4 regions of the Paenibacillus sp. FSL F4-0097 genome follow, and region 1 is predicted to be linked to each of the others. Evidence: riboswitches for the same ligand, from Rfam matches in the RefSeq annotation. Region 1 holds a riboswitch; each other region holds the start of a gene.
What was found. A riboswitch is a leader RNA that binds a small molecule or an ion and turns the genes downstream of it on or off. The one in region 1 is predicted to bind cyclic di-GMP.

Region 1 (5,844 bases):
GATGAGCCGTGACTCCAGAGAATGTTTGGACTTCCAGCCGCTGTTGTCTGCAGATTTCCTGATTTTAACCGCTGATAGCGGTAGAAATCCGCAGACAAAGGCGGATGCTATTGCTCCTCCAGTTCCAAAATTCTCTTCCGCCACTTCGTTCCCTTATTTTAAGGTTCTAAGCAATTTATAAAGTTAGGTACTCTGATTATATACCGCAGTAGCAGTAGCATTTGTAGTTGTCATTGTCTCTGTCTCTGTGGTGGCAACTAGTCTTGCTCTTGTAGTTGCAGTTGTTCTTGCAGTTGTTCTTGCAGTTGCAGCTGCCTCCCCCGGAGCAGAAGCAAATCTTTAGAAAAACGTGCTCGCTTCCGGCTGGTACAGCCCGGTGCGCATGGATCATTGTTAAAAAGTAGTTGGTTAGGTTAAGAACGGAAAGGGAATTTGGAACTGTAGAAACGGAGTGTTCGCCCGAAAGATTTCCGTAGGAAAGCTAGCTTCGAAAGCATATGCTATCCTCGGATTTCTACCGCGAGAAGCGGTCCAATCAGGAAATCTGAGGATAACAGCGATCGGAAGTCCAAAATCCCTTGGAGTGGATTCTACCTAACAAAGACATAGCTTTTAATACATTCCATTCAAGGAGGGTTCATTCTATGAAAATGGTACTTCTATCAGGCGGTTCAGGTAAACGGTTATGGCCGTTGTCTAACGACTCACGTTCAAAGCAATTTCTAAAGGTACTTGAAAGCCCTCAAGGTGAACCAGAATCCATGGTACAACGTGTCTGGAGACAGCTGGAGGAAGCAGGGATGGCAGAATCATCTTATCTAGCCACCGGCCGCGGCCAAGTAGAAATGATACAAAGCCAACTGGGAAGTCATGTGCCGATTATCGTTGAACCGGAGCGTCGGGATACTTTTCCGGCTATCGCCTTAACAGCTACCTATCTTTATTCAGTGGCAGGTGTTTCTCCAGCGGAGACGGTAGCAATATTGCCTGTTGACCCTTATGTAGAAGCATCCTTTTTCGATACCATAGCTATGCTTGAGGGGACCATGCTGGAAAGTGGAGCAAATCTGGCACTAATGGGTGTTGTTCCTGAACATGCCTCAGAGAAATACGGATATATTATTCCTACCACTGAAGAGGCGGGGGGGAATGGTTTTATGAAGGTGAGTCACTTTCAAGAGAAACCAGACCGCATACAAGCAGAACAGCTCATCGAGCAAAATGCATTGTGGAATTGCGGAGTGTTTGCCTTCCGTTTAGGGTACTTGTTAGATATTTTGCAGCGTAAAGGGTTGCCTTTAGGATATGAAGAATTGCAGAAGCAGTATAAGCTATTGTCTTCCATCAGCTTTGATTATGAAGTGGTGGAGAAAGAAGAACATATTGTGGTGCAGCCGTATGATGGATTCTGGAAGGATCTTGGAACGTGGAATACGCTGACAGAGGAAATGAGCAGCAAGCATGTAGGAAAAGGTTTTGTGACGGCGGATTCTGAGGGGACTTGCTTGATTAATGAGCTGGACATTCCGATTACGGTAATTGGTGCGAAGGATCTGATCATTGCGGCTAGCCCGGATGGAATTCTAGTTACCCATAAAGCTGAGAGCCCACGGATTAAAGAAGTGCTGAAGACCTTTGAACAGAGACCGATGTACGAGGAACGCCGCTGGGGCCATTACAAAGTTATTGATTATGTGAAATATGATGAAGGCAATGAAGTGCTGACCAAACGGATTTTTATATCCGAGGGGAATAATATCAGCTATCAATTACATCGCAAGCGTAGTGAAATTTGGACAATCGTCAGCGGCGAAGCAAGTATTGTGCTGAATGAGAAAAAACATAATGTGAAGGCTGGGGACGTGGTACGTATACCGGAAGGAACGAAACACGCGATCCTTGCTTTGACGGATGTTGAGTTTATAGAGGTACAGACGGGGTCTGAATTAGTAGAAGAAGATAACATTCGTATTACTTTAGACTGGAATGATATAGAACTACAACAATTCATTTCATAGGTCTAACCTATCTATTTAACCAATTCAAAATTTCTTGAAACAGGTAAATTGACTCAATTATCAAAAAAAGTCATAAAAACACTAAATATATCATTAATTGTCGTCGATACTTACGGTAAGAGAGATTATTTCTCTTAAATTGAAAAGGCAAACCTATCGAAAGGTAGGGACGCAAAGCTATAGGGCCTTCGAAAGAGTGGCAGCCTGGCTACCGAAAGGGAGAATATTTTGAAAGCTTACCGTACGTATCGATTGTTTGGTGCATTTCTGTCACTCGTCCTGTTTCTGACTGCACTTCCGCTTGCTGTTGGGATTTCGCCGTCTATTGTCATAGCTGCTTCAAATTCTGGAACGCCAGTTACCCCAGGTGCCTCACCTGAAGCCGTAAAGCTGCTTAACTATTTTTACTCGATCTCAGGAAAAGGCATTATTGCTGGTCAACATGACTATTTAGAAAGTCCAGATGAAATTAACAATATGCTGAAGGGAACCAGCGGACAATATGCGGCTCTTCACGGTTATGAAATGGGTGCGATCAGTGGTCAGTCCGAAGCAACGATGGCTTGGCAACGTCAAAATGTGGTGAACAGCGCCATCAACTGGAATAAAGCGGGCGGGATCGTAGCTATGACTTTTCATGCTAACCTGCCGGGCACCTCTTATGACTGGGATAATGTGAAAAAAACACTCAGCCAGAGTGAGTTCGATAGTTACGTTACACCGGGTACCAAGCAATATAATAATCTGATCGCTGAGCTTGATAAGGTGGCAGTCTCTTTAAAAAGCTTGCGCGATGCCAATGTTCCGGTGCTTTGGAGACCCTATCATGAAATGAACGGGAACTGGTTCTGGTGGGGGAAGAAAAATAACTTTTCTAAACTATGGAATATAATGTATGACCGTTTTGTTAACGTTCATAAATTAAATAATTTGTTATGGGTATGGAGTCCGAATGCTCCCAATGTTTGGTCAGATCCTTATGCGCTAACTTATCCAGGTGCTGATAAAGTAGATATTCTGGCAGCAGATATATACGAAAATGATTACCAGCAAAAATACTATGACAGCTTGTTGAGTCTAGCCGCAGGCAAACCGATTGCGATCGGGGAGAATGGTGAAATGCCTAATCTGGAGAAGCTTCAGCAATCGCAAAGTAAATGGACGTATATGATGAGCTGGGGAAAAATGCTTTACGAAAATAACAGTGCAGACACAATCAAAACATTTATGAATAGCAACTACACCCTGACCAGAGATAAATTAAATACTGGTCTGGCACCGACACCTAGCGCCGCACCAGCGCCGGCACCTTCCGAAGAAGAGGGGGAGGCAGCAATTCCTCTCGCGAAGGGGCTTGCAGGAGAGTATTACAACAACATGTTGTTGTCGGGAGCAGCAGCTCTTAATAGAACTGATGCAATAATCGATTTCAATTGGCGGCAAGGCTCGCCGGATGCCTCCCTCGGGATTGATCGTTTCTCCATACGTTGGAGCGGTAAAATTAAGCCGTTATATAATGAGCAATATACATTTTACACTACCTCAGATGATGGTATCCGTGTCTGGGTGAATGGGGAATCCGTGATTGATAGTTGGACTAAGCAAAGTGGTACTGAGCGTAAGGGCACTATAACGCTGAAGGCTGGCCGGCTATACGATATCAAGGTGGAGTATTACGAGAATGAAGGCGATGCGAGAGTCCGCTTGATGTGGGAAAGTGCTAGTCAAGCTAAAGAGACAGTTCCAGCAAGTGCACTTTTTCTTCCGGATGTCTCCTGATTGATGAAAATTAAAGGTCGATCCTTAGTGGCTCTGCGTTATTGCAGAGCTACTAAGCTATAGTCCTCATTAGGTCAGAAGACGATTGTCCGATAACAGGTATGTTTATTTAGCACCTGTAGAGGCAGTACAGCTACCGAAAGGAGGATTTATTTGCGTAAATATTATAAGAAAAACAGATTGTTGTTTACTATGTTACCGGTGTTTATTATTTTTTCCTTGCTGCCTTGGGGAGAGGTTAAGAGTCTTCCGAAGGCTATGAGTGTTTCTTCCTCTTTACCTCCGGTTATACCCAGTAATCCATCGGCTTCTGAAGAGGCTAAGCAACTGCTGAGTAATTTGGTGAATCTACGTGGCAAAGGGATTTTGTCCGGCCAGCATGATTATCTAGAAAGCCCAGATGAACTGGTTCATAAGCTGAAGAATACTTCGGGACAAAATGCTGTTCTACATGGTTATGAATTAGGGGCGATTAATAATCAATCCGAAGGGACGATCGCAGAACAGCGGCAAGCAGTGATAGACAGTGCAATTGAATGGCATCACGAGGGTGGCATTGTAGCCATGACATTCCATCAGAGTTTGCCGGGAACATCTCCAGAATGGTCCAATGTAAACAGAAGTCTCAGTCAAGAGAAATTTAATGCTTATGTTACACCTGGGACAGCTCAGTATAAGAGGCTAATCTCAGATCTAGACGAGGTTGCTGGATATTTGGGACAATTGCGTGATGCCGGAGTTCCAGTCTTATGGCGACCTTACCATGAAATGAATGGCGGTTGGTTTTGGTGGGGGAAAAAGGACAATTTTTCAGAGCTTTGGAGTATTGTCTATGATCGTTTTGTAAACACACACAAGCTAAATAATCTACTGTGGGTATGGAATCCGAATGCGCCGAATGAATGGTCAGATCCTTATGCTGCATATTATCCCGGTGGGGATAAACTCGATGTTCTGGCTGCGGATATCTACAATAACGATTATAAGCAGTCCTACTATGAGGATCTGCTCGCATTGGCCGAGGGTAAACCTATCGGAATCGGGGAGAGCGGACAGCTGCCGAACCCGGATGTATTAACTGAGAAACAAAATAAATGGGTCTATATGATGACCTGGGGAAAATTACTGACAGAAAATAATACGCTACAGTCAATTAAAAGCTTTATGAAAGACTCGTTTATAGTATCGAGAGAGGACTATGTTCTCACAACAGGAGGTCCTTCGATAGCACCCGTAACTCCGGTAACCCTAACGGGTTTAACTGGAGAATACTATAACAATACTGATTTAGAGGGAGAAGCGGTACTTATCCGCGATGACCGTAAGATTGATTTTAATTGGCATGGTGCGTCACCTGCCTCAGGGATAAATGAAGATCACTTTTCTGTACGCTGGAAAGGGAAGCTCAAACCCAAATTCAGTGAAAAATATACAATTTCAGCATCCTCTGATGATGGAGTCCGTGTCTGGATTGACGGAAAGCTGATCATCGACAATTGGAAAAATCAAAGTGCAACCCTTCATAAAGGAAGTATCCCGCTCACAGCTGGAACGCTTTATGATATCCAAATTGAATATTATGAGAATGAAGGAGATGCCAATCTTCGTTTGCTATGGGAGAGTTCCAGCCAGAAGCAGCAGGTAATTCCACAAGGGGCATTGTTCCTTCCTTAATCTAATGAAATGATAGGGTAAGACATTCCGGAAGAAAGAGAGGACCTATGGATGGGAATAACGAGGAGAATATCTAATAGAAAAAATAAGATATCTGCAAACAAACCATTACTGTTATTACTAAAATTCGCCGCATTAACCGTCTTGTTTCTGTTGTCTGTCTCTGTCTTCGGAACGAATAGGACAAACGATTATAAGGTAGGTGCCAATATACCGAGACTATCTGCAGGAACTGATGCTGCAGCAGAAATACCGGATGGTACTGTGATCTGGAATCTGGGACAACATGATGGCTCAGCAGCTGAATTCGCTACGAGTGGCACTTCTGGCAGCAAGAAGGACTTTAATGTTACTTCTTCGGTGCTCAAATCAT
Region 2 (5,844 bases), 380 kb from region 1:
CAGGGGTAGATCACACGGTTTCGGGTCTACGTCCACATACTAAGTCGCCCTATTCAGACTCGCTTTCGCTGCGGCTCCACCTTCTCGGCTTAACCTTGCATGTTAAACGTAACTCGCCGGTTCATTCTACAAAAGGCACGCCATCACCCATAGATCGGGCTCTGACTTTTTGTAAGCACACGGTTTCAGGTTCTATTTCACTCCCCTTCCGGGGTGCTTTTCACCTTTCCCTCACGGTACTGTTTCACTATCGGTCGCCAGGTAGTATTTAGCCTTAGCAGATGGTCCTGCTGGATTCATACGGGGTTTCACGTGCCCCGCACTACTCGGGATCCGTCTCGGAGAGAACACAGTTTAGGTTACAGGGCTTTTACCTCTATCGCGGGCCTTTCCAGACCTCTTCACCTACCATATTCCTTTGTAACTCCATGTGAGACGTCCCACAACCCCAAGAGGCAAGCCCCTTGGTTTAGGCTGTTCCGCGTTCGCTCGCCGCTACTGACGGAATCACTATTGTTTTCTCTTCCTCAGGGTACTTAGATGTTTCAGTTCCCCTGGTCTGCCTCTACACACCCTATGTATTCAGGTATGAGTAACTGCGAATTACCACAGCTGGGTTTCCCCATTCGGACACCCCCGGATCAAAGCTTGCTTACAGCTCCCCGAGGCAGTTTCGTTGTTCGCCACGTCCTTCGTCGGCTCCTGGCGCCTAGGCATCCTCCGTGTGCTCTTATTAGCTTAACCTTGATTCTTCCGAAGAAAAATCTCACTAATAACATTTACTTGTTTGCACAAGTTGCTAAAAGATGTTCTAAAACGCAAATTCGTTTCGGTATCCAGTTTTCAAGGATCAAGTCTTACTTGAGAGCTTAAACTCTCAAAACTGAGCAACGAGTGAGTAACAGGCCTAAACCTGAGTTTTGGAAGCTGAGCTTCCGATTTGAATGTCCTCATTGCAGAGAACGATTCTCCATAGAAAGGAGGTGATCCAGCCGCACCTTCCGATACGGCTACCTTGTTACGACTTCACCCCAATCATCTACCCCACCTTCGGCGGCTGGCTCCCTTGCGGGTTACCCCACCGACTTCGGGTGTTGTAAACTCTCGTGGTGTGACGGGCGGTGTGTACAAGACCCGGGAACGTATTCACCGCGGCATGCTGATCCGCGATTACTAGCAATTCCGACTTCATGCAGGCGAGTTGCAGCCTGCAATCCGAACTGAGACCGGCTTTGATGGGATTGGCTCCACCTCGCGGCTTCGCTTCCCGTTGTACCGGCCATTGTAGTACGTGTGTAGCCCAGGTCATAAGGGGCATGATGATTTGACGTCATCCCCACCTTCCTCCGGTTTGTCACCGGCAGTCACTCTAGAGTGCCCAGCTTAACCTGCTGGCAACTAAAGTTAAGGGTTGCGCTCGTTGCGGGACTTAACCCAACATCTCACGACACGAGCTGACGACAACCATGCACCACCTGTCTCCTCTGTCCCGAAGGCCGCTGCTATCTCTAGCAGATTCAGAGGGATGTCAAGACCTGGTAAGGTTCTTCGCGTTGCTTCGAATTAAACCACATACTCCACTGCTTGTGCGGGTCCCCGTCAATTCCTTTGAGTTTCAGTCTTGCGACCGTACTCCCCAGGCGGAGTGCTTACTGTGTTAACCGGCACCAAGGGTATCGAAACCCCTAACACCTAGCACTCATCGTTTACGGCGTGGACTACCAGGGTATCTAATCCTGTTTGCTCCCCACGCTTTCGCGCCTCAGCGTCAGTTACAGCCCAGAAAGTCGCCTTCGCCACTGGTGTTCCTCCACATATCTACGCATTTCACCGCTACACGTGGAATTCCACTTTCCTCTTCTGTACTCAAGCCACCCAGTTTCCAGTGCGACCTCAGGTTGAGCCCAAGGTTTAAACACCAGACTTAAATAGCCGCCTGCGCGCGCTTTACGCCCAATAATTCCGGACAACGCTTGCCCCCTACGTATTACCGCGGCTGCTGGCACGTAGTTAGCCGGGGCTTTCTTCTCAGGTACCGTCACTCCGGTAGCAGTTACTCTACCGGACGTTCTTCCCTGGCAACAGAGCTTTACGATCCGAAAACCTTCATCACTCACGCGGCGTTGCTCCGTCAGGCTTTCGCCCATTGCGGAAGATTCCCTACTGCTGCCTCCCGTAGGAGTCTGGGCCGTGTCTCAGTCCCAGTGTGGCCGTTCACCCTCTCAGGTCGGCTACGCATCGTCGCCTTGGTGGGCCGTTACCCCACCAACTAGCTAATGCGCCGCAGGCCCATCCCTCAGTGACAGATTGCTCCGTCTTTCATTCTTCTCTCAGGAGAAAAAAGAAATTATCCGGTATTAGCTACCGTTTCCGGTAGTTATCCCAGTCTGAAGGGCAGGTTGCCTACGTGTTACTCACCCGTCCGCCGCTAAGTTATTTTGAAAGCAAGCTTTCAAAATAACTCCGCTCGACTTGCATGTATTAGGCACGCCGCCAGCGTTCGTCCTGAGCCAGGATCAAACTCTCCAATTAGTATTGAAAAGAGCGATATGCTCATTTTGAAACATCTGACGAGAAAATTAATTCTCTAATTTTGGATATCACTTACGTGATTTCCTACTCACTCGTTGTTCAGTTTTCAAAGATCAAGTTCTCGTTGACGCCGTTTAATGTCTCAGCAGCAACTCTTATAATATATCATGTTGTTTTCAGAAATGCAAGCTTTATTTTTCGAAGCTTTTTATCAGCCTCGTTTGTATCGCCTGTACGCTGTCTAACAACGCTTACCTATAATACCCCAACTATTAATAGAAAAGCAACCCCTAATATAAAAATAAACAACTAGCTTAATAATTAAGCTAGTTGTTTATTTAATAGAGTTATGTTTATAGCAACGAATTTAATAGTATTTTGCCGCAGTATATTTGCTTGAGGCTTTAATTAAATCGGTTTTCTTATCACTCTTTGCAAGTCCTGCATCCACTGTAGTATCAATGGTAACCCACTTCCCATTAAGCAACACTTCGTTCCAGGCATGATATTGCGTAACGTAGCTTGTATTCCCCATTACCAACTTAGCAGGAACATCTACACTCCGCAGCATTGCGGCAAAAAGAGAAGCGTAATCATAGCAAATCCCTTTTTTAGTAGTCAATGTCTTATCGATGCTTGGAATATAATCAGTAGTTACACTATTAGCAAGAGAGTAATCATATTGTACATTCGCAACTACATAGTTATAGATCGCTTTAACTTTCTCTTCGTCTGTTGTTTTGCCTTGTACTAATTGTTTAGCTTTGACAATCGCTTTATCAGAAGAACTCCATTTCACATTCTGTACGGAGCCCAAATATACGGAATTCGAGTCACTCATGGTTACGTCTACTACTTCGGAATATAACGCTTTATATTTATTGCCGGTTGTATTCTCCAGAACAGAAACCTTATAAGTCCCATTTCCTTGTTGCAAAGGGAAGTCCTCAGCTTGTCCAGAAGCATACAAGTTATATGTATAGCTGCTGTTATCTTTGGTGATCATGAGTTTGATTCTTTTATCTTTCGGAATATCATAGTTAATACCAATAACACCTTGAGCCACTTTGGATGTAATCAGCCAGCTGGCATCTGCACTTGCAGCTTGAGCTGTACTTATCGGAACTGAAGTCATTAGGACGAATAACGCCACCAGCATAAAATAAACCTTTTTCACGGATAAAACTCCTTTCGGTAGCTGGCTGCCATCCTTTCGGGAAGGCCCTTTAGCTTTGCGTCCCTACCTTTCGATAGGTTTGCCGTTATCGTATAAGCTCTATCTGTTCTAGCTTTACTAGATATAATTGATAGAATCCATTTGAAACAAACAAAAAAAGCCTCTTCATTCGGTAGCTGGCTGCCATCCTTTCGGGAAAAGGCCCTTTAGCTTTGCGTCCCTACCTTTCGGAAGGTTTGCCGTTATCGTGTTTAGCTTTCATAGTATAATACTATCATATTTATAGTTGTGAACAAGACCTAATTTACTAGATTACCCATTATTTTATAAATATCTCCCGGTATTTGTGTTTTCTTGTCATTCACTATTCTCCTTTTGTTAATTTGGCATGAACAATCAGCCGATGCGTTGGATTCACTAGCGGATCACATGTAATCAGAGTAAGAATCTTATCCTTGTCATTCCCGTCAAGAACGGAGACATCACTCGGATCTACAACAGAAATATCGTATACCTCATAGTTAAACACCTGATCACTAGTCTTTACCGTGATAACATCCCCCACAACAACCTCATTCAATCTGTTAAACAAACGACCCGTAGTTCTAGCCCGATGCGCCGCGATTGCAGCATTTCCGATCTCTCCAAGGGGTGCCGTTTCTTTCATATGGGCTGCAGCATGTTTCATATTAGCTTTTGTAGCCCCTTCTAATACAGGCAGCTTCAAATCAATCTTACCGATTTCAATTAGTGCGATTACTTTGCCACCGACCTCAATCTCCGGTTCAGGCTTTTCTGTCTCTTGGGGTTGGGGCTGTGCCTGAGCATCCAGAACCGATTCCTCTGCTAACAGCTGAGTAACTTCAGCATACCTGCTCTTCAAATCTGGCTGGGGAGTACTATCGGCAGTGCTTAGTTCAGCCGTTTCTAATAACTTCTCCTGCTGCCTGTCGTTGTACCATTCGTTAGCTGTCGGATATAACATGATAAGTATCCCAGCCAGTATGAGTAGATAGGAGAATTTACGCAATGTTATTCACCTCCGTATATTGTTTCTATGGTTATATACAAATCAAGCAGAAACAGCTACTTGCCTTTAAGCATAGCAACTCCTTCTGCCTGAAATTAATGTTTAAAATACCCATTTACGACTTCCAAAGAAATTGATGATCACCGTGATAAATGTAACCAGCACCTTTGAGATCAAGACTTGAATACCTAGTCTGTCTGTCAACAGATGCATTAGCAGCAGTGATATTCCGAGCACTACCAGATTCAGCACGATAAACTTGACCAGCTGCACGCGGTCGAAGCCTTCTTTATTCCCCCGGTTGCGATCACGAAAGGTTACTTTTTTATTCAAAATAAAGCTATTCGCCGTACCTGCACTATAGGAGATCACCTGCGCCAATGCGTATACCATCCCTAGTGAATTCAACAATGTGAAAATCACAAAATCAATAAGCGTATTGAGCAAACCTACGGCATTAAATTTAAGGAACTGTATGAATGCAGCACGCAAGTTCTTATCTGACATCATTGTGGTCCTTCCGGCGGTCCAGTTGTTCTTCGTTCTGGTAGCCTTTAGTCTCACTAACAATGTATAGCGGTCTATCTTTAGACTCGTCATAAATCCGTCCGATATACTCCCCAATCACACCTAACAGCATCAGAACGATACCGTTAAAGAGCAGATTGACGCCTACAATGGAAGCCCAGCCCGGAACCGTCCAGGAGGTGAAAAATATCTTTTGAAACAAGACGAAAAATAAATAGAGAAAGCTAGAGAATGAAAGGAAGAATCCAATATACGTAGCAATCTTAAGCGGCTTATGTGAAAAAGAGGTGATGCCATCTAACGCAAAACGAATCATTTTCTTCAGCGGATATTTGGTTTCTCCGGCAAAACGTTCTTCCCGTTCATATTCCACCATAGTCTGCTTGAAGCCAACCCAGCTCACCAAACCTCGGACATAGCGGTTCTTTTCTTTAAGTCCCCGCAGGACATCACATACCTTACGGTCAATAAGACGGAAATCGCCTGTATCCGTAGGAATATCCACACTTGTCATACTGCTGAGCAGGCGGTAAAAAAGCTTCGCGGTGACCTTTTTGAACATCGTTTCTCCGTGGCG
Region 3 (5,844 bases), 570 kb from region 1:
GAGTAAGAAACCTCTTAGTTTAAGTCCATCTGCAGATATGATCTCAATATTCTCGAAGCTCTGGCGAGAGACCCAATCTTTCCCCTCCCCCCAAGAAGCTCCGGCAACCGGAGGATCAGCCTTCAGATTAGGATTATTACTTAGAAATACCTTTGGTGCTCGTTTAATAGCAATACCATAGAAGAAAAATCCCACATAGATTAGAATCCCTATGATGATTACAGCGCTAATAATGAACCATATCAATTCGCCTTCGCCATCCCCTCTTCATTTCTTTTGCAACAAGAGTATACCATCTACTTAGAATGCACCAAACTATCGCAATCATGACATACAAATAGAGCCGCCATCGGGACACCCCCCGAAAGCGACTCTATGTTGTGCTCTACCGTTTATTATTTATTCTTTTTGGAGAACTTGGTTCTCATTAATAATCCGATAAGTGCAAAACCTAAACCTGCTACATAGTAAGGTGCAGGACTTGATTCACCCGTTTTTGGCAATTCCTTCACAGGTGGCTTACCTAATGGGATCGTATCGTCCACTACGATGATTTCATCAGGTGTTGGCGTTGGCGTTGGTGTCACTGCCGGTACCGGACCTAATGGGATCTCATCATCATCAACAAGTACTTCTGTGCTATTCGACGGTGTTGGTACTGGCGCTGGTGTCGGCGAAGCTACAGGCCCAAGCGGCACAGGATCTTCTGCAAGAACTATAGTGCCAATTACGGATGATGGCGTTGGTGTCGGGAACACCGAAGTCTCTGGTGTCGACGTTGGTGTTACCTCTGGAGTTGGTGTTACCTCTGGCGTTACCGTCGGTGTCGGTGTTGCTTCTGGTGTTACTGTCGGTGTCGGTGTTGCTTCAGGCGTTACCGTCGGTGTCGGTGTTACCTCTGGCGTTACCGTCGGTGTCGGTGTTGCTTCTGGTGTTACTGTCGGTGTCGGTGTTGCTTCAGGCGTTGGCGTTGGTGTCGGCGTCACTGTTGGCGTCGGCGTTGGTGTTGGCGTTGGCGTCGGCGTTGGTGTCACTGTCGGCGTTGGCGTCGGTGTTAGCGTCGGTGTCACTGTTGGCGTCGGCGTCGGTATTGGTGTTGGCGTCGGCGTCACTGTTGGCGTCGGCGTCGGTGTTGGTGTCGGCGTTGGCGTCACTGTCGGCGTTGGCGTCGGCGTCGGCGTTGGTGTCACTGTTGGCGTTGGCGTCGGCGTTGGTGTCACTGTCGGCGTCGGTGTTGGTGTCACTGTCGGCGTTGGTGTCACTGTCGGCGTCGGTGTTGGTGTCACTGTCGGCGTCGGTGTCACTGTTGGCGTCGGTGTTGGTGTCGGTGTCGGCGTCGGCGTCACTGTTGGCGTCGGCGTTGGTGTTGGTGTCGGCGTCACTGTTGGCGTCGGCGTTGGTGTCACTGTCGGCGTCGGTGTCACTGTTGGCGTCGGCGTTGGTATTGGCGTCGGTGTTGGTGTCGGTGTCGGCGTCGGTGTCACTGTTGGCGTCGGCGTTGGTGTTGGCGTCGGTGTTGGTGTCACTGTCGGCGTCGGTGTCACTGTTGGCGTCGGCGTTGGTATTGGCGTCGGTGTTGGTGTCGGTGTCGGCGTCGGCGTCACTGTTGGCGTCGGCGTTGGTGTTGGTGTTGGTGTTGGCGTCGGCGTTGGTGTCACTGTCGGCGTTGGCGTTGGTGTCACTGTCGGCGTTGGCGTTGGCGTCACTGTTGGCGTTGGCGTTGGTGTCACTGTTGGCGTTGGTGTCGGCGTTGGTCCAGGTTCATCACCATCGTATGGATAGTGGTGAAATTCACCACCACCAGTCCCTTTGAGTGAAGCCGCCACTAAAGTACCGTTAATCTGACCATTAATAAAATCAACATGAGCATAGGGGGCAAGTATGCTTCCCATTACACCTATGCCTGCCATATCCAGATACGCAGCTTGGCTAAAGTTAAGCAAAATTTTCTTGCTATTCAACACGTTATTAGGTAGAAATCCGAAGTTTTTCATTTTTACGTTAGAACCATCAATATTAATAATTGCTGTAGATCCTGAAGGAACATTTATTGTAATTCCATAGGTATTAGAGACGTTATCTCCTGGAACATTAAAAACATTGACCGCAGGATCTGTACCTGTCAGGGTAAGACTGCCATATTGGTACACTGTTGTTCCATTCGCCGGCAATGCTGCAAGTTCTGCTGATTTGTCCTTCAAAGACTGACCTACGGCTGAAAAGTCAATCGTACTCCCCTGTCTTTTTGTACCTCCCTTGAGGAGCGTTACATTCCCTGAAAAATCTCCCCCGTGCACGATATTCCCATAAACAGTACCTCCGTTGAAAGTAAGATTCCCTCCAACAACAAGTGTGTCAGTCAAGGAAACCTCAGCAGCGGTCAACCTATCTCCAACACTATAGTTGGTTAAGTTAACGTTACCTCCAGCAGCAAACCTTCCTTCCGTATCCGAAACCGTTGTTATATCCCCTAGAATAAACACGTTGTAGACCCCTGCAATTCCCAATGTAGAAGAACTACTAGCTCCAGCAACTCCAGCTCCTAATGAGGAAAGCCCACTACCTACCGTCAAAATCCCAGCTAATACAAGCGAGAGTAACGGTCTTATTCTTCTTTTCAAATGGCACACCTCCTAAAACTATGATTTATATTAATCAGAATAATTACCAGAAACTCTAAAGGACCTAACAACAAAAAAGACCGCCAAAAAGAAGTGGAATTCCCTTCTCATGGCAGTCGGACGGTCATTGTGCCTTTAAGACACTTTAGACTCCTGGACTTTGCGTCCCGCCCTTTCAGACGGTTTGCTATTATCATGACTATATATATGTATTACACTGCAAGTCCAGAACTGGTAGCCGAAGCATTCTCTCCAATAACCGTCTATGACTTTTAATACTTTTTGAATTAATAACAGTTTAGCGCCCGACACCCACAATTGTCAATCAATTCCTTTCGATGATCCCCCTCATTATTACCATACAAAAAAAGCGCCTAAAGGCGCTTCGCATAAGGTTTTTCATTAAATTTTAAAGTAACTGTATATAGCCCAATATGGATATCCATAAGGGAACACTCAGAATTAAACCAAAAAACAATCCACGCTGGAGGCTGCCCTCTTTTTCCATCATAATTCTCCTTTATGTGCGTCCGATACATTATTTTTTATTATTACAATTTTAATATAATTTATTCTTCGTTATTTACTTGTGAATTTAATCACATTTGATAAGCTGTTTAGAAATACCATTGATTATTTTTGGAATATCGGGGTAGAATACGAATATACGTTCCTATTAGAGGTGATGAGATTCATGCATAGAGCAGAAAGCAGGGACAACATGCTGGTGAAATCTTATTTATTGCTTCCGATGATTTTATCAGCTTTCGAACGGGACTCCGCCATTTTATCTACACACTTACGAACACCCGCCCCTTATCTGGAGGTGCTTGGAACAGCTGCTGCAGTAGCTACAACAGATCTAAGGGATGTTCGTGCAGAAATGAGAAGACGGGGAATCAAGGTGTATGAGCAAAACAGACTTAATACGGGAATTGAAGCCAAGTATATATGTCGTGGCTATCACGAACGAATGCTGCTGTTGAATGACATTGTTGCGGCTCAGGCTGCCATCCATATGCGCAGATACCTAGGGCTGGATATTTCCTCTTTTAAGAGTTACGAAGAACAGTATCAGATTAAATAAAGCTGTATAGAAGCCGCTCTACTCTCCCCCCAATCAATTAGTGAACAAAAAAATAGGCCTTACCATGGGAGTTGGCAAGACCTGAGAGAGATATACCACAAAACACTGGGGGGTGTTTGGTGTCTTCAATATATACCTCGAACCTGAAAAAAAGCTGATAGGCACATAAAAATTACATTAAAAATATCATTCGCCGTTCAGAAGTGATCCGAATGCTCCCACAAGCTTAGCCGACCTTTGGCTGGAATTGGATGGCGCAGTGAGTGAACCTCTTCAAGCTTCCAGGCAAAACGTCCTTCGCTATAGTCGCCAAAATCATATTCGTTCCCATTGATCCATTCCCTTAAATCCACCTCTGGAGTAACCACATAACATCCCGCGAGCTGACCTGTAGCAATAATAGCTCCTGTCGGCAAATTATTCGCTGTATAGCCATGTTTCGCCAATACTGATTTGTACGGTTCCTGTTCACAAATCTTTTTGTCAATCCTCATTCCGGCATGGATGCCTAACTCGCCGCGGTAGGCTGTTCTCCATGAACGAGTTTCAAACTCTTTTTCACCAAGAGCAATTAAGGTCGCCCAAGGCTGCCGTATTGTTATACACCGCATGATATTTATCCCCTTTGTTTATGTTGGACGTTTGTCACGGATGCCACGGATCTCGATCTCGCGTTGTGTAATCTTGCTCTCCTTGACTTGATAAATAATCCCAACCGTTTGGTCGATACTCATTTCCATGATTGATCGCCTCTAAAAATAAGAACATTCATTTTTATTATATACAAACAAAAGTTCTAAATATCAATATTATTGACATTCACCTGTAACTCCCCACAATTTAAACAAATAAAATAATTAAAATTGATAAAGGAGAATATAGTTTGTATACTAATCAAGTAGTTAGTGTGCAAACTATATAAAGAGGGGAATTAATTTATGGACAACCCAGGACAGTTATTAATAAGAGTAAGTCTTGAAATGAAAAAAAGCTTAACAAAAAAACTTTTACTTTATAATGTAACAGCTCCTCAATGGGCAGTATTAAAAGATATATCTATTCATTTAGAAGGAACAACTCCAGCTATGATTGCAGAGCGAACTTACTCGGATCGCCCTACAATAACGGGTATACTCGAGCGACTTAAAGCAAAAGGACTTCTGGACATTAGAGATAATCCAAATGATAAACGATCAAATCTTGTATTCATTACAGATTCGGGAATGATAATTAAGAGTCAAATAGAAGTTCTTAGTGACGAAATCATGGATAACGCACTTAAAAATATTTCTGAACAAGAAATGTCCACGTTTATGAACGTGCTTAAAACAATCTATTTAAATATTAGTTAGGGAAGTGAGACTTATGATTCTAATCACAGGGGCAACCGGTAATGTAGGACGTGAAGTGGTTAACGAACTAAGGAAAAGTGAAACACCTTTTAAAATTGCCTCCCATCGAAAAGACAGTGAGTATGTTTATTTTGATTTTGAAAATGCTGATTCTTTTCGTCCAGCGTTAACAGGAGTGAAAAAATTATTTTTACTGCGCCCTCCTCATATAGCTGACGCAAAAAAATATTTCCAACCCCTCATAGATATCGCAAAGGAAGTCGGAGTTGAACACATTGTGTTTCTATCTCTATTGGGCGTAGAGAAAAACCCAATTGTTCCACACCATAAAATTGAAAAAATCATTAAAAAATCAGGAATTCCATATACTTTTTTACGCCCAAGTTTCTTCATGCAAAACTTAATTTCTCAACATGGGGAAGAGCTACGTAAAGAAAAGGAGATCTATGTACCCGCAGGAAAAGGCAAGACTAGCTTTATCGATGTTCGTGATATCGGTACTGTAACAGCTAGAATCCTAACTGAGAATGGTCATGAAAATAAAGGTTACTCGTTAACGGGAACTGAAGCGCTAGATTACTATGAAGTAGCTGAAATTTTATCTGAAGAGCTAGGAGAAACAATCAAATATGTTAATCCATCAGTTCTTCAGTTTAGAGATAAAATGTTAACAAAAGGAATTCAAAAAGAATTTGTGACTGTTATGATTGGAATTTACTTCACTGCAAAAATTGGATTAGCCAAAAAAATCACGCCCGATTTACAAATATTACTTGGTAAAAGA
Region 4 (5,844 bases), 1.3 Mb from region 1:
CCCTTTCATGGCTTGATCAATCCCAATGTAGCTTTCAAAGAAGTCGTAACCCTTACCTTCAATATCGTAAACTACCTCAGAGTTGGCATGAACACCAATCCCTTTCGCGTACGTCGCAGCCAACCCTTGGCGAACAAGGGTTATGATTCCCCCGGAAACGGCTTTATCTTTCTTTAATTCACCCCAGCCTACAACGACTGACTTGGCATTGAGATCGGAAATATAGGCGTAGTCGCTCGTTACCGTAACCTGTGTGGTTTTCGTTTCCGTAACCCCTTCGCTTTTCACTTCATATACAATTTCGTAGTTGCCTTTTTGCGTTACATCAACGTTATTGGCTTTCAGAGAGACATCTGCAGTAATATCGTTTCCTAGATAGTTAGCCGCTTTTACATAGCTCATCGGATCAAAGGTTTGATTAAGCTTTAAAGTGAGCTGATCTTCAACAGACAAGGCTGGCTTAAAGGCTTTAACCTGTACGGGCTTCAGTGGGTTCAGCTTTTTATCATAACCGACGATCTTGTACGTATAGTTGATACTCGCATCTACATTCTGATCCACAAATTGCTCAGTTCCTGTAAAACCAACTAACACATCATTTCTATACACTTCATATCCTAAAAAGTCTTGCTTAAGCTCTTTATCTATACTGAAACTTAACGTGTTCGTTCTAGCCGTGGTGTTAGGTGTGATATTAACCTTAATGGCCAGATTTTTATCCGCTATTCCAGTTCCCTCATAATTAATCACCGAGTTATTTAAATACCATAACTTTTGCGGTGCCGGATACTTGGCTACTTTCGCTTTTGTCTCAGGATTCACAGTGAAGCCATGTCTGGCAAAATAGCTGCTTAAATCTAATCCCAGTACTTCGGAGGAGAACTCCACCAAATACTGCTGCTTAGAATTGTCACCGTTGGTAAGGATGACCTTCCGCTCCCGATATAGCTTGGTCAGCTCTGTCCAGTATCCCGGATGTGCCAGCTCCAGCTGCCAATAGGCTCCGAGTTGTGCAAATAAGCCCTGCTGATTCATAACCACTTTGTTTTCTTCGAGGACATATTTATAGATATCTGATTCATACGGTATACGATTATCTATCGAATTCGCCGCGACAGACATAAACATAGACACCATATTATTAGTTACTTCGCCATATTCCCGTTCACCCATAGCCAAGCGATGCCCGATTTCGTGATTCAGTCCCCAGCCCGGATAAGCTTTGTTAAAATCACCTAACATGGTTCCTACTGTTCCAAGTTGGATCCCTGTATGATCTCCCGCTGCATACATCGCACCATAAGGCTGCATCAAGCGAATATTCTCACGAATTAGCTTGGCATCATGAATCTCGCTACTGCCATCCAGGCCATAGAAGGCAAAAATACTCTTCATCCAGGTGTCATACCCAGTTACGGTGTCCAGCGGGTTATTTCCTTGCGTAATATATTTGTTGTACGCCTCCGTCGCCGTTCCTGTGAAAATAACATGATCGCTGGCCAGTTCTACCACATCTATGAGTTTACGATCTTGAACATTTGGATGAGCCGCTTTATCTTCGTCTAGTCTTTGTTTGTATGTGATTAAGAAGGTTTTGAATTGTTCTGGATCCGTGGTCTTGGTCATAAAAGGAATCTTTTCTAAACCTTCGAAGCGGATCAATGGCGCTTTCCCTTGTTCCTCTGCTGTATAGGGATTTACGATATAAACGGTGCCGCCCTTAGTCACTTCATGTGCATAATAACTATTCATAGCAAATTCAGGAACGGTTATAATGTTCTTACCTGGACGCAATTGCACACCTCTAGCCCAAACATTCCAAGCGGCCTCTTGTTGAGAAAAGACTAAAGAAGGTAGCTTATCGTTAGAAGCTGCATCCACATAAACGTTGATCGTATCTCCAGGCATTGCAACGAGACCTGTAGGCTGGTTGTTCGTACCAAAACCAATTCTCAGGTTTTCCTGCGCATGCTTTTTCATATCTCCACGTTGTTCCGCCTCAATGATGGTGCCTTCGGTTTCAACTTCACCATTCACTAGCCTCTTAGCTAAATCCAAAGAATCTTTCAGGATTGGATAGAGCGGATGTACTTTTGCCGCTTCTTCTAATTCGTTGATTGCTTCGACGCTATTATAAGCAGGCACAACCGCACTCATCGTTCCATCTGTGAAAATACCATTTACAGCTTCGCTTACTTTATCTTCTGTATAAAATCTAAATTCAGCCGCAAAAGGTCTGTTGATATTAGCCTTTGTGAACTTAAATTTTAATCTTTTAAACTTCGTCGGTTCGAATTTAAATTCCAGAAAGTCATTGGTACTAATCGCGGTTCCGCTAGATACAAGTTGGAAGGTCTCTCCTTTACTCGTCTCTGATGCATAGATTTCAAAAGCCTCTGGGAATCCTTTGCGGTTATCTCTAGCCAAAAAAGCCACTCTGTCCAGCACTTCCGCTTGCGCTAGTTCAAACACGACTTCATTCGTGAAGCTTGCATCATTGTTTTTGTTCGTTTCCCAATGCGTAGTGGGCTGGTCATCCAGCATATATTCAGGCTTCGTACCTGGGTAGCTTCCACCGTTCACCGTTACTTTTGATACGTTTGCATTCGGCATTCTATAAGCTTGGCTATAGGCATTTTCATAGGCTGTTCCATACCCTTTTAGCTTCGAAACCTTGGCTGCCGTTGCCTCTACCTGATGGTTCTTCAAAAGGATCTTTGCATTCTCTATCTCTTCTTTAAACTGCGCATACAGTGGATGTGCCTGCACTTCATTCTCTAAAGCTGTTAATTTCTCTGTCGTATTAAAGGCAGCACTAACTTGGCTCAAGGTATCATCTGTAAATAATTTTTTCATTTTAGCAGAGACACTATCCTCTTTATAAAAAGAAAACTCAGCCGCACTCGCCCAATCTTGGTTCGCTTTTTTGAAGACAAATTTAAGTCTCTTAAAAGCCGTAGGTGCGAACTGAATCTCCACTACATCACCGGTTGAGCCTGTATATTCTCCAGAAGACACGAGCGTAAAATCACCCGCATCGGTAGTGGAGCCGTAGATATCAAATTCTTGAGCAAAACCTTTACCTTTCGCACCGGATTGCCTAGCCGCGTATACCATTCTATTTAATTCAGTGGACTCATTGAAAACAAACACAACCTCATTCGTAAACGTTGAACTATTCGGTTTGCCAGTCTCCCAATGCGTGCTCATATCCCCATCCATAGCCTTAGCTATAGGCGAGCCTGAGTAGTTGCCACCGTTATTTGTGATGGATTTAATATTTGCTGGATTCATTCTAAAAACCTCATTATAGGCATTTAGAGCATCCTTGCCGTACAGCTCAAACGGAATAACCGAGGCGTTGCTTAATAAGTTAACCTTACTTTGCGCCACTGTTTTTGTTACATTTACCTTGCTTGCCTCACTTGCTAAAGCATAACCTGCCTCACTCGAAAAACTGGCCAACATGGCCGCCGATGTAGCGATCGCAATCATTTTCTTCATCTCTTCTTACCCCCAGATGTCATATGAATCTCTCCAGTGCCCAAAAATGGGCACAAAAAAAACTACCCCAAAAGAGTAGCTTGATTGCGTATAAAGTCGCCTAAAAATTAAGACTTAATTTTTATTAAACCTTAACAAGCATAAACGCCTTCGGCGTCCTTATAAGGACGGTAAGCGTTTAAGCGAGAAATATAAGATATTAAGTATAGGTGTATAACTTATACTTTCTTATATTTTAACAAAAAGCGTTACACACTCTTTGGCAGCTGGCTGACAATAGTTATGATAACCTTAGTCCCTATAGCTTTGCGTCCCTACATTTCCATAGGTTTGCCTATGAAGTTTCGAATACATTCAAAGAGTAACATAAGCCTAGATCTGATCGCATGATTAATTGGTATGAAATGAGTATAGGTAATTGCAATTAGTTTTTCTCATGTGATAGATATTATTTATCGACTATCCCGGAAGAGAATGGGATCCTTTAGGACTGGAGGTCTAATTAACTCCCCGATCCGAACAAACGCCGGAACCAATTCCACACATCGCCCGTGATGGGAATTAATCCGAAACCATGTTCGCCAACTGCGATTACACCATATGCCCATTGTCCGATAGCTATGGCACCCCCAGCGATCCTGCCTATCGCTATCGCACCAAACGCCGTATCCCCTATGGCGATGGCCCCCAACGCTTTTTCCGCGATTGCGATCGCTCCTACAGCCACTCCTGCAATCGCAATCGCTCCCACTGCGAAGCCAAGCCAGCTAAGTGCTATTGCTCCAATCGCTAACCACATTCCCAGTGATATTGCTCCTAAGGAAAGTACGCCCACGCTTATCGCACCTATGGAAATCAATCCGACAGCTACATCTCCAATAGCGATTAAACCAACAGCTGTCTTTACACGGGGTTTACTTCCATGACCATACTTTTGACCTGAGTATCGCCCTAAATTACTACGAATACTGATGACCGGAAATGAGGGAGAAGGCCATTGATAATCAATTTCTCGTCCATCAAAGCCCCTAGAATCCGCCCAGCGCGTTACAAATTGATGCCATTTCATATCCATCCCGTCCCCCTTTTCAAATTACCTAAATTATACAACCCCGGGGGTTGGCTGTACTCAGACTCTGACCTGAAATTCATCTCATCCTCTGGACCGATATATACTCATTAGGATTACTGTTTGGGAATAGGATCAGGCTTTCCAAATAAATATCCCTGAAACAACTGATAACCACTCTGCTTAAGCCATTCAAAGTCCTCTCTAAACTCCACACCTTCTGCTAAAGGAACAGATTGGATTTCTAAAGCCTTTTCTAAAAATTGTTTAGCTATTTTCTGTTTGTTCGGATCACTGGACACGCCTTGAACATATTTCATATCTAACTTCATGTAATGAGGTTTAAGCTCCAATAACATCTCGATTGTGCTGAAGCCTTCCCCAACATCATCTAAAGCGTATTCAAATCCCCGGTCCTTGTAATATGTCAAAATAGCTTTCAAATGAGCGAGATCATCCACTTTCTCCGTTTCAACAACTTCAAAGACAAAAAGAGAGGGATCGACACCTAATTGATTAGCCAATTCAACCGTTGATCTTAAGCAGAACTCTGGAGCGTAAATTGATGTAGGGATAAAATTAATAAACGTTTTTTTATTTAAGGGCGCAGCATATTTTACGGCAGTCATTCTACATAACCGGTCTAAAGCATATAAACGCCCACGATTCCGTGCTGCCGCAAAGATCTCATTAGGATAGATAAGGGATCCATCTTCTTTTTTAAATCTCGATAAAAGCTCGTATGCAAAAATCTCTTCCCTTACGTTCACAATCGGTTGGAAGTAACAAGTAACAAGACCCTTAGTGATAACCTCATCAATCCACTTCATATCCATTACAGTAGACATCTCGGATAGAGGTCTCCATGCTTGGTCATCTATACGAAATTCAATTTTCCCGGACTCCATATGATCGTTACAGAAATCTAGAAGATCTCGCGCTTCAGCTTCCTTAATCGTAATCACATTTTCTTCTACCTTATGTATCGTATTACTTCTACTCAAGTGATGAATAACCTTAGGTAAAACCCTAAGATTAAGCTCACCATGAGGCTTGATTTGAAAATTCAGCTCTCTTACTACACAATGATTACAAGCCATATTCATAACCCCTTTAATAATCGATTCTCTGAAAAAGATCCCGGAACGGCTCTTCTCAATCGAAATCCGTATACTCCAGTAAATATGTCGCGTCTAACACGGTGATCTGCTGATGTTGAATCTCAATAATCTTTTGCTCTTGCAGATCTTTAAGCACAAGGGTAGCCGTCT

Region 2: another riboswitch for cyclic di-GMP. It lies ahead of MHH86_RS03160 (transglutaminase-like domain-containing protein); the one in region 1 lies ahead of MHH86_RS04730 (glycosyl hydrolase).
Region 3: another riboswitch for cyclic di-GMP. It lies ahead of MHH86_RS02365 (choice-of-anchor A family protein); the one in region 1 lies ahead of MHH86_RS04730 (glycosyl hydrolase).
Region 4: another riboswitch for cyclic di-GMP. It lies ahead of MHH86_RS30390 (NPCBM/NEW2 domain-containing protein); the one in region 1 lies ahead of MHH86_RS04730 (glycosyl hydrolase).

What each region holds. Positions count from the first base shown of each region.
Region 1 is NZ_CP151965.1:1,097,244-1,103,087, forward strand. Features, by position in the region: gene MHH86_RS04725 (sugar phosphate nucleotidyltransferase) at 645-2,018, shown strand; cyclic di-GMP riboswitch class I at 2,155-2,234, shown strand; gene MHH86_RS04730 (glycosyl hydrolase) at 2,247-3,797, shown strand; gene MHH86_RS04735 (glycosyl hydrolase) at 3,951-5,471, shown strand; gene MHH86_RS04740 (discoidin domain-containing protein) at 5,523-5,844, shown strand, end outside.
Region 2 is NZ_CP151965.1:714,536-720,379, reverse strand. Features, by position in the region: rRNA gene MHH86_RS03170 (23S ribosomal RNA) at 1-744, opposite strand, end outside; rRNA gene MHH86_RS03165 (16S ribosomal RNA) at 977-2,532, opposite strand; gene MHH86_RS03160 (transglutaminase-like domain-containing protein) at 2,900-3,709, opposite strand; cyclic di-GMP riboswitch class I at 3,723-3,803, opposite strand; cyclic di-GMP riboswitch class I at 3,878-3,960, opposite strand; gene MHH86_RS03155 (class D sortase) at 4,074-4,739, opposite strand; gene MHH86_RS03150 (GtrA family protein) at 4,842-5,249, opposite strand; gene MHH86_RS03145 (glycosyltransferase family 2 protein) at 5,236-5,844, opposite strand, start outside.
Region 3 is NZ_CP151965.1:530,609-536,452, reverse strand. Features, by position in the region: gene MHH86_RS02370 (alpha/beta hydrolase) at 1-246, opposite strand, end outside; gene MHH86_RS02365 (choice-of-anchor A family protein) at 396-2,621, opposite strand; cyclic di-GMP riboswitch class I at 2,730-2,820, opposite strand; gene MHH86_RS02360 (hypothetical protein) at 3,211-3,708, shown strand; gene MHH86_RS02355 (ASCH domain-containing protein) at 3,906-4,319, opposite strand; gene MHH86_RS02350 (MarR family transcriptional regulator) at 4,647-5,060, shown strand; gene MHH86_RS02345 (SDR family oxidoreductase) at 5,074-5,844, shown strand, end outside.
Region 4 is NZ_CP151965.1:6,773,256-6,779,099, forward strand. Features, by position in the region: gene MHH86_RS30390 (NPCBM/NEW2 domain-containing protein) at 1-3,504, opposite strand, end outside; cyclic di-GMP riboswitch class I at 3,763-3,849, opposite strand; gene MHH86_RS30395 (hypothetical protein) at 4,007-4,573, opposite strand; gene MHH86_RS30400 (EAL domain-containing protein) at 4,690-5,673, opposite strand; gene MHH86_RS30405 (Crp/Fnr family transcriptional regulator) at 5,729-5,844, opposite strand, start outside.